DNA from 4 places in the Streptomyces sp. NPDC094448 genome. Region 1 is predicted to be linked to each of the others. Evidence: riboswitches for the same ligand, from Rfam matches in the RefSeq annotation. Region 1 holds a riboswitch; each other region holds the start of a gene.
What was found. A riboswitch is a leader RNA that binds a small molecule or an ion and turns the genes downstream of it on or off. The one in region 1 is predicted to bind cobalamin.
Positions count from the first base shown of each region.

Region 2: it holds a riboswitch for cobalamin, as region 1 does, so the genes downstream of both, ACIQ9E_RS04945 (ribonucleoside-diphosphate reductase subunit alpha) here and ACIQ9E_RS28710 (cobalamin biosynthesis protein) in region 1, are expected to answer to the same signal.
Region 3: it holds a riboswitch for cobalamin, as region 1 does, so the genes downstream of both, ACIQ9E_RS25480 (prenyltransferase/squalene oxidase repeat-containing protein) here and ACIQ9E_RS28710 (cobalamin biosynthesis protein) in region 1, are expected to answer to the same signal.
Region 4: it holds a riboswitch for cobalamin, as region 1 does, so the genes downstream of both, ACIQ9E_RS26130 (CoA-acylating methylmalonate-semialdehyde dehydrogenase) here and ACIQ9E_RS28710 (cobalamin biosynthesis protein) in region 1, are expected to answer to the same signal.

Region 1 is NZ_JBIWGU010000018.1:56,440-58,632, forward strand. Features, by position in the region: gene ACIQ9E_RS28700 (anion permease) at 1-41, shown strand, start outside; gene ACIQ9E_RS28705 (hypothetical protein) at 54-275, shown strand; cobalamin riboswitch at 591-722, shown strand; gene ACIQ9E_RS28710 (cobalamin biosynthesis protein) at 971-2,026, shown strand.
Region 2 is NZ_JBIWGU010000002.1:340,222-342,414, forward strand. Features, by position in the region: gene ACIQ9E_RS04940 (GntR family transcriptional regulator) at 1-527, shown strand, start outside; cobalamin riboswitch at 800-962, shown strand; gene ACIQ9E_RS04945 (ribonucleoside-diphosphate reductase subunit alpha) at 1,101-2,193, shown strand, end outside.
Region 3 is NZ_JBIWGU010000014.1:76,523-78,715, forward strand. Features, by position in the region: gene ACIQ9E_RS25475 (hypothetical protein) at 1-167, opposite strand, end outside; cobalamin riboswitch at 302-376, opposite strand; cobalamin riboswitch at 486-615, shown strand; gene ACIQ9E_RS25480 (prenyltransferase/squalene oxidase repeat-containing protein) at 742-2,193, shown strand, end outside.
Region 4 is NZ_JBIWGU010000015.1:39,756-41,948, reverse strand. Features, by position in the region: gene ACIQ9E_RS26130 (CoA-acylating methylmalonate-semialdehyde dehydrogenase) at 1-1,277, opposite strand, end outside; cobalamin riboswitch at 1,487-1,673, opposite strand; gene ACIQ9E_RS26125 (cobalamin-binding protein) at 1,728-2,193, shown strand, end outside.

The DNA.
Region 1 (2,193 bases):
CGGCCCCCGAGACCGGCCCGGCCAGCCCGGCCGCGGTGTAAGGACAGATCAGCATGAAAATCGACTGGGAAGCCCTGGGCTCCGTCTTCGGTGTCAGCCTCGTCGGCACCGTCGCCCTGGTGGGCCTGTTCTCCCTCGGAGTCATCGCCCTGACCAAGCAGGACGCGGCCGCCGCCAAGGGTGGTTCGACGGTCCTGCCCCGTACCGGCGCCTACGCCTGCTTCGCGGCCTGCGCGCTCGCCGTGTCGTACGGCATCTATCTGATCGTCACCTGATCACTGTCCGATCGGCTCCGGTCGACCGCCGTCAGCCCTGATCTGTTCCGATCGACCCTGGTCGGCTTTGGTCGGCTTGGTCGGCTTGGTCCGCTCGGTCGGCTTGGGGCCGCTGCCGATGGGCTTCTGATCCGGATGCCGCCCTTGTGGCGGCGACAGCCGGGCCCGGCACCCTCGTGGTGCCGGGCCCGGCTGTCGTGCGTCCGTCGTGTGTGTCCGTGGTCCGTCGGGTCGCCGGGGCGCTTGACAGGCCTTGTATGTGGCTCTGCGCACACCGCTCCGTCGCAGGTCAACGGCGAGTTGACGGCTGTTCTCACCCCGTGGTGGACTGCCGGGGCCATTACGGAGGCAGTGGAGGAAGCCGGTGCGAATCCGGCGCGGTCCCGCCACTGTCACCGGGGAGAAGGTCCCCGGGAGCCAGGAACTCTCGCCTCCGTTCACGTCGAACCAGGGCGCGGACACCCTGAGTGAGGACATTCGCCATGCGCGGCAACGGTTCTGCCCCGCCGAGCCCCCTCGGTCCCTCCGGACCTGTCGACCCCCTCTCCGGCGCCACCGGCTCTCCCCCGGGCACCAGCCGCTCCCCCTTCGGCCCGCCCGGGGTTTCCCATGCCCCGACCGCCGCAGGCACCTGTGGGGATGCCCGCGCGGGCGTTCACCCGGGCCGCTCCTCCGCCCCCTCCGGGCACTGACCCATGAGGGCCGACCGGATCTTCGCGTACGGCGCCACGGCGGGACTCCTCGGTGATCTGCTGCTCGGCGATCCCCGCCGCGGGCATCCCGTCGCCGTGTTCGGGCGGGCCGCGGGCGCGGCCGAGCGGCTGCTGTGGCGTGACCACCGGGGCCGGGGCGCGCTCCACACCGCTGTGTGCGCGGGCGGCGCCGTCGCCGTGGCGGCGGGTGCTGCGCGCGCCCTGCGCCGCCGCCCGCTGGCGTCCGCCGCGCTGACCGCTGCCGCCACCTGGGCCGTGGTCGGCGGTACGTCCCTGGCCCGGGAGGCTCGGGCGGTGGGGGACGCGCTGGCGGCCGGGGACCTCGAAGCCGCCCGGACGCGGCTGCCGCATCTGTGCGGGCGGGATCCGCAGGCACTGGACGGGCCGGAGATCGCCCGTGCCGTGGTGGAGTCCGTCGCCGAAAACACCTCCGACGCGGTGGTGGGCGCCCTGCTGTGGGGAGCCGTGGCCGGGGCGCCGGGGCTCGTCGGCTTCCGGGCCGTGAACACGCTGGACGCCATGGTGGGGCACCGCTCGCCGCGGTACCGCCGGTTCGGCTGGGCGGCGGCCCGGCTCGACGATGCGGCGGGCTGGCCGGGGGCCAGGCTCACGGCGGCCCTCGCGGTCGCCACGGGCGACGACCCGCGGGGTGCGGTACGGGCCTGGCGGGCGGACGCGCACGGGCATCCCAGTCCCAACGCGGGCCCGGTCGAGGCGTCGTTCGCGGGTGCTCTGGGGGTACGGCTCGGCGGCACGCTCTCGTACGGCGGCCGGGTCGAACACCGGGCGGTCCTCAACGGCGACGCGCGGCCGGTCGAGGTCGGGGACATCGAACGTGCGGTACGGCTTTCGCGGCGGGTGGGCGCGCTGGCGCTCGGAGTGTGCGTGGCCGGACGGTGGGCGGCGGGCCGGCTCGGGCAGTCGCGCCGGATCGGGCAGTGGGATCGGCTCGGGCAGTCGAGTCGACTGGGGCAGTTGGGACGACCGGGAGATCCGGGACGACAGAGGGTGACGGATTTTTCCCGGAGCGGGCGGTAGTCCACAGGCTCCGACGGGATTCGGGCGTGGGGCTCAGCATGGGATCCGGTTCCGCTGCCGGCGGGCGGGTCCGGCCGTAGTGCCTTCCGGGGCCACGGTCGGCGCCTGCGCGGACGGTGACTGCACGGGTACGGGTCCGTCACGGCCCGGCGGGGGCGGAGCCGCGC
Region 2 (2,193 bases), on a different contig from region 1:
AGGGAACGTTCGTCGCCAAGCCCAAGGTCTCCCAGGCACTTCAACTGACCTCGTACACGGAGGACATGAAGGCCCAGGGCCTGGAACCCGCCTCCCAGCTCCTCGACATCGGGTACGTCACCGCGGACGACACCCTCGCGGGGCTGCTCGACATCTCCACCGGCGGCCGGGTCCTGCGGATCGAACGGCTCCGGCTGGCCAGCGGTGAGCCGATGGCCATCGAGACCACCCATCTGTCGGCCAAGCGCTTCCCGGCGCTCCGGCGCAGCCTGGTCAAGTACACCTCCCTCTATACGGCACTGGCCGAGGTCTACGACGTCCGTCTCGCCGAGGCGGAGGAGACCATCGAGACGTCCCTGGCGACACCGCGCGAGGCGGGGCTGCTCGGTACGGACGTCGGGCTGCCGATGCTGATGCTGTCGCGGCACTCGCTGGACGCGCAGGGGGAGCCGGTGGAGTGGGTGCGGTCGGTGTACCGCGGCGACCGCTACAAGTTCGTCGCCCGTCTGCGCCGCCCCCAGGACTGAGCAGTTCCTTTTCCGACCCGCCCGGCCCCGAAGCCTCCCGCTCCGGGGCCGGTCCCCTTCCCGGGGTGGGCAAGGCCGGGTACCCAGGGGCGCTGGGGGTCCCCCCATTGCCCCTAGAACCTTCACCTCGCCCAGCCCGGGAAGGAGCACCGTGCCCCTTGGAGGGGCTCGGGCGGGCCGTCCCGGGCAGGGGACCGGCCGTCCCCGCAGGCGCCCGGACACGGGCGCGGGCGGCCCCGAACCGTACGGGAGTATGAGAGGCGCGACACAACATGTGGGGGCACCGCTTCGGCGGTGCCCCCACATGTATGCTCATCTCGCTGTCACCGCAGAGGAATCCGGTGCGAATCCGGAACTGTCCCGCAACGGTGTGCTTCTGCGTGCTTTGTCATGCCAGGGCAAGTCCGGCCGTCTGCCGACAGCGCACCCGGATCGTCCGACCCGGGTGCCGAGACGTCCGGGCCTCGCGGTTGGGCCGGTGGACGCCGTGCGTGCTGCCCGTTTCCGGGTACACCCGGCCTGCCCACCCCTCCCCCGCCGACGGCCCGCGAGCCGAGCGAGGGAGAGCACCACGTGACCATCGCGCCAGCCGATCCGGCTTCAGGCACCGCCCAGCAGTTTCCCGGGCAGACCCCCGGGACCCCTGCCGCGACGCCCGAGGACGGGCCGGGGACCGCCCTGCTGCGGACCCTGACCGACCTCACCGCCGATCTGCCGGACACCGACCCCGGCAGGGTGGCCGCCGCCGCGCTCCGCGGCCGGCACCCCGGATCGGACGTGGCGGAACTCCATCAGCTCGCCACCGACGCCGCCGCGGGCCTGATCTCCGAGGATCCCGCCTACTCCCGGCTGGCCGCCCGGCTGCTGACCCGGACCATCGCCGCCGAGGCCGCGGGCCAGGGCTCCGTCTCCTTCACCGCCTCGGTGCGGGTGGGGCATGCCGAGGGCCTGATCGCGGACCGTACCGCCGCCTTCGTGGAGCGGTACGCGGAGCGGCTCGACGCGACGATCGACCCGGCCGCCGACGACCGCTTCGGCTACTTCGGGCTGCGCACCCTCTACAGCCGCTATCTGCTGCGCCACCCCATCACCCGCCAAGTGATCGAGACCCCGCAGCACTTTATGCTCCGGGTCGCCTGCGGGCTCGCGGAGGACGACGGGGTACGCGCCCTGGACGAGGTCGTCGCGCTGTACGGGCTGATGAGCCGGCTGGACTATCTGCCCTCGTCGCCGACGCTCTTCAACTCCGGCACCCGCCACCCGCAGATGTCCTCCTGCTATCTGCTGGACTCCCCGCTCGACGAGCTGGACTCCATCTACGACCGCTACCACCAGGTCGCCCGGCTCTCCAAGCACGCCGGCGGTATCGGGCTGTCGTACTCCAGGATCCGGGCCCGCGGCTCCCTGATCCGCGGCACCAACGGGCACTCCAACGGCATCGTCCCGTTCCTGAAGACCCTCGACGCCTCGGTCGCCGCGGTGAACCAGGGCGGCCGCCGCAAGGGCGCCGCCGCGGTCTACCTGGAGACCTGGCACGCGGACATCGAGGAGTTCCTGGAGCTGCGCGACAACACCGGCGAGGACGCCCGGCGCACCCACAACCTCAATCTGGCGCACTGGGTCCCGGACGAGTTCATGCGCCGGGTCGCGGACGACGCCGAGTGGT
Region 3 (2,193 bases), on a different contig from region 1:
TTCAGATAGGCGACGCCGTTGGTCTTGGAGGTGGCTATCTGGGCGGGGGTGGAGGTCGCCGTGGCGGGCAGTGTCGCGGCGGCGAGGGCGGCGGCCGCGGCGGTGGTGGCGACCAGGGCGCGCAGTGCGGCGCGGGGCATCGGTGCGGTGGTTGCGCTACGGGGCATGTGGCCTGCTCCTGTGATGGGGGACGCCGGCCGGGCGCACCGTCCGCCGGGCCCGGGGCTCACCGGGGCCGTGGGGGCCGCTGGGCCGCCGTCCGAACGCGAGGTAACGGCTTCCTGAGTGGTGCGAGCCGCATGGGCATTCGGACTCGGCACGGTTTCCGCCGTCCCACACCGTTGCGCGTCAGTTCCGGATTCACACCGGATTCCCCCATGTGACAGCCCTGGACGGTACCTGAGGCGCAACTGCCGCGCCACCGTGCCGGTTTCACCGGAGGCCCCGCGGGGCGGTGGGATTCAGGTCACCTTGACGCCCCCTTCGGCCACATGTTCCAATCCGGCTGATACATGCTCATGTCCAGGGGAAGCCGGTGGAAATCCGGCGCTGACCCGCAACCGTGAGTCCGCCGGGCGGCGGACGAGCCGGACTGCCTGGGACGGGCGCTCGATGCAGCGAGAAACGCCGTCGCGGACTACGGCGTGGTCGACCGGCCTCCGGCGGAGTGACGCACTCCGGCCCGTGCGGGGCCGCCCCCGCCACGTGCCGTGCCCGCGCGGACGAAAACGGGGGGCCGGGGTGGGGACGAACCAAGGGACAGACGGGCGCGGCGGCCGGTGGCGGAGCCCGCGCTCCTGGGCGGCCGGGGCGGTGGCGCTGCTGGTGCTCTGCTCGGGCGGGCTGTACGCCGCCGCTCCGCCCGCGGCCGCCGACGCGCCGGAGAAGTGCACTCCGTCGAAGGGCGCGATCGTTGCGGTCGACTTCGGCGCGTTCGAGGGGCCCGTGGTCCGCGGCTGCGACCCGACTCCGACGACGGGGTACGAACTGCTGAAGACCGGCGGGTTCAGCACCGCGGGCACCGAGCACGACGGTCCCGCGTTCATCTGCCGGATCGGTCATGCCGCGGCCCCGGACGGCAAGCAGTTTCCGACGCCGGACCGGGAGAAGTGCAAGGACACCCCGGGCGCCGACGCCTACTGGTCTTACTGGGTGGCGGCGAAGGGCACCAAGGACTGGCGCTACAGCAGTCTGGGGGCAATGTCCCGGCAGCTGAGGCCGGGCGATGTGGACGCCTGGGTGTTCGGTGCCACGGAGATCGGGGGCGGCGGTGCGAAGCCGTCGTTCAGCCCGGACCAGATCCGGGCGGGCAACGGCCCGGCGGAGGTCCGCACCCGGGCGGCGGGCGGCTGGGTGCAGCAGCGGCTGACCGGCGGCGAGCGGGTGGAGACCTCCCCGGGCGAGCCCAGTGACCTGCTGACCGTCAAGGCGGCCTATGCCCTGGCCGCTACGGTGGGCAAGAGCGCGGTCCTGGACCGGGTCTCGGCGTATCTCCGCGGCCGTACCACCGCCTATGCCTATCCGCAGGGCACCGACCAGCCGCCGAACGCGGAGGCCGCGGCCCGGCTCGCACTCCTGGCGAAGATCGTCGAGAAGGATCCGCGGGACTTCGGCGGCCATGATCTGATCGGCGGTCTGCTGGCGGCGGTCTGCCCCGAGCCGGCGCCCGGAGCCCCACAGGAGGGCTGCTCGGCCGCGGGCGACTTCCGCGGGGCCGGGACCACCGAGGCACAGGCGATGGCGGTGCTGGCCCTGGTCCGTGCGGGGGTGGAGCCCCCGGAGTCCGCGGTCGCCCGGCTGACCCGGCTGGACTGCCCCGGCGGAGGTCACGGCAGCATGCTGAACCCGCCCGGCCAGTACTGCGACGGCGAACCGGCCGCGACCGCGTGGATCGCCCTGGCGCTGCACGCGGCGGGCGGCTTCGACGGGGCCCTGGCCGAGACCCTGGAAGAACTCAAGGGACAGCAGCGGGCGGACGGTTCCCTCCCCGGCTACACCGACAGCACCAATGCCGCCGATGTCACCACCACGGCCCTCGCCGCGCAGGTGCTGCGGGCGACGGGCGACAAGGCCCGCGCGGACAAGGCCGTCGCCTGGCTGGCCGGCCGGCAGTTCCCGCTCGGTGGTTTCAGCTCCGACGAACTCGCCCTGGAACCGCATCTCTACCCCACCGAACCGGCCGCGCTGGCGGGC
Region 4 (2,193 bases), on a different contig from region 1:
TCGCGGGCGGTGTCCCCGTCGCGGGTGAAGATCGCGACTCCGTTGCCGTAGGGATGCTCGCTCGGCAGTCGCAGGGCGTCCTCGTAGCCGGCGGCGCGGACCACCGACAGCACCGGGCCGAAAATCTCCTCTCGGTAGATCCTCATCGACGGTGAGACCCGGTCGAAGAGGGAGGCGCCGGCGAAGAACCCGTCCTCGTGGCCCTCCAGGGTGAAACCCCGCCCGTCGACGACGAGTTCGGCGCCCTCATCGACTCCGGTGTCCACAGAGCGGCGGACCCGGTCGAGTGCGTCCCGGCTGACGAGCGGGCCGAAGTCCGCGGCGGGGTCGTCGGAGCGGCCGATCCGCAGGGTTCCGACCCGTTCCTTGAGACGGGCGACGAGCGCGTCGGCGGTCTCCTCGCCCACGGGTACGGCCACCGAGATGGCCATGCAGCGTTCCCCGGCCGAGCCGTATCCGGCGCCGATGAGGGCATCGACGGCCTGGTCGAGGTCGGCGTCGGGCATCACGATCATGTGGTTCTTGGCGCCGCCGAAGCACTGGGCCCGTTTCCCCCGGGCGGCGGCGGTGGCGTAGACATGGGCCGCTACGGGGGTGGATCCCACGAAGCCCAGGGCCTGCACCCGGGAGTCCTCCAGGAGCGTGTCCACGGCGTCTTTGGCTCCATTGACGACGTTGAACACCCCGGGCGGCAGTCCCGCCTCCAGGAAGAGCTCGGCGAGCCGGAGCGGGACCGAGGGGTCGCGCTCCGAGGGCTTGAGGATGAACGAGTTACCGCAGGCAAGGGCCGGTGCGGCCTGCCACAGCGGGATCATCGCCGGGAAGTTGAACGGCGTGATGCCCGCGATGACCCCGAGCGGAGCCCGAAGTGAGTGGACGTCGATGCCGGTGCCGGCGCTGTCGGTGAAGTCCCCCTTCAGCAGGTGGGGGATGCCGACGGCGAACTCCACCACGTCCAGTCCCCGCTGGAGGTCCCCCTGTGCGTCGGCGATCGTCTTCCCGTGCTCGGCGGAGAGCAGCCGGGCGAGGGCCTCGCGCTCGCCCTCCACAAGCTGGAGGAACCGCATCAGCACCCGGGCCCGCCGCTGCGGGTTCCAGGCACCCCACTCAGTCTGCGCCCGGGCGGCGTCGGCAACGGCCGCGCGGACCTCGTCCCGCCCGGCCAGGGGCACCTTCGCCTGGACCTGTCCGGTATTGGGGTCGTACACGTCGGCATAGAGTCCGGAGGTGCCGGGAGTTCGCTTGCCGCCGGTGAAGTGTGTCAGTTCACGGACCATGGAAGCCTGCTCTCGTCAGGTGGATCCGGGGATGGCACGGCGGAGCCGCGTCACGACGCCGCTCGGGCGGTGGTGGCGGGATCAGCCGTGAACGCGCAGACGGAGGCCGCGAGGGCTAATCACCGGTCACAGAGCGCGCGTGCTTCGCCGGATCAACAGGGCCATGGATACGGACCGTTGCCATGCGTGTCTGCTCCATCCTCGTGGACAACACGGAACAAACCCACGGCCGGTATCCTGACTCCCGGATCTCCGCACGCGTTCCGGCCTTCCCGACGGTCCTCCCGTCAGTGGCTCATCTCGCTGGAGCGCGCACTCCCCGGTCACAGTGGCGGGACCGTGCCGGATTCACACCGGCTTCCCTGCACCGCGGGTACTGCCTCCGACGATATAGTTGGACGTCCTAGCAAGTCCACCCCGCCACTCCCCCGGGGGACGTAAGGTCTGGCCATGCGTATCGTCTCGCTCCTTCCGGCCGCGACCGACATCGTCGCCGCACTGGGCCTCGCGGGTGATCTCGTGGGGCGTACCCATGAGTGCGACTGGCCTCCCGAGGACGTGGCGCCCGTACCCGTCGTCACCGCCGCGGAATTCTCCGCGGATGCGCTGACCAGCCGGGAGATCTCGGATGCGGTGGGCGGATCCCGGCACTCCGGCTCGTCGCTCTACAGCCTGGACACCGACGCGCTCGCCGGGCTCGCCCCCGATGTGATCCTCACCCAGGACCTCTGCGATGTATGCGCCGTCTCCTACACCTCGGTCTCGCGGGCGGTCCGCCTGATGGAGGGCGAGGCCCGCGTCCTCAGCCTCGAACCCCGGACCCTGGACGATGTCCTGGAATGCCTGGTCCGGGTGGGGGAACTCCTCGGAGTCGAGAGCGCGGCACGGCTGCGTCATACGGAGCTTTCCGCCCGGC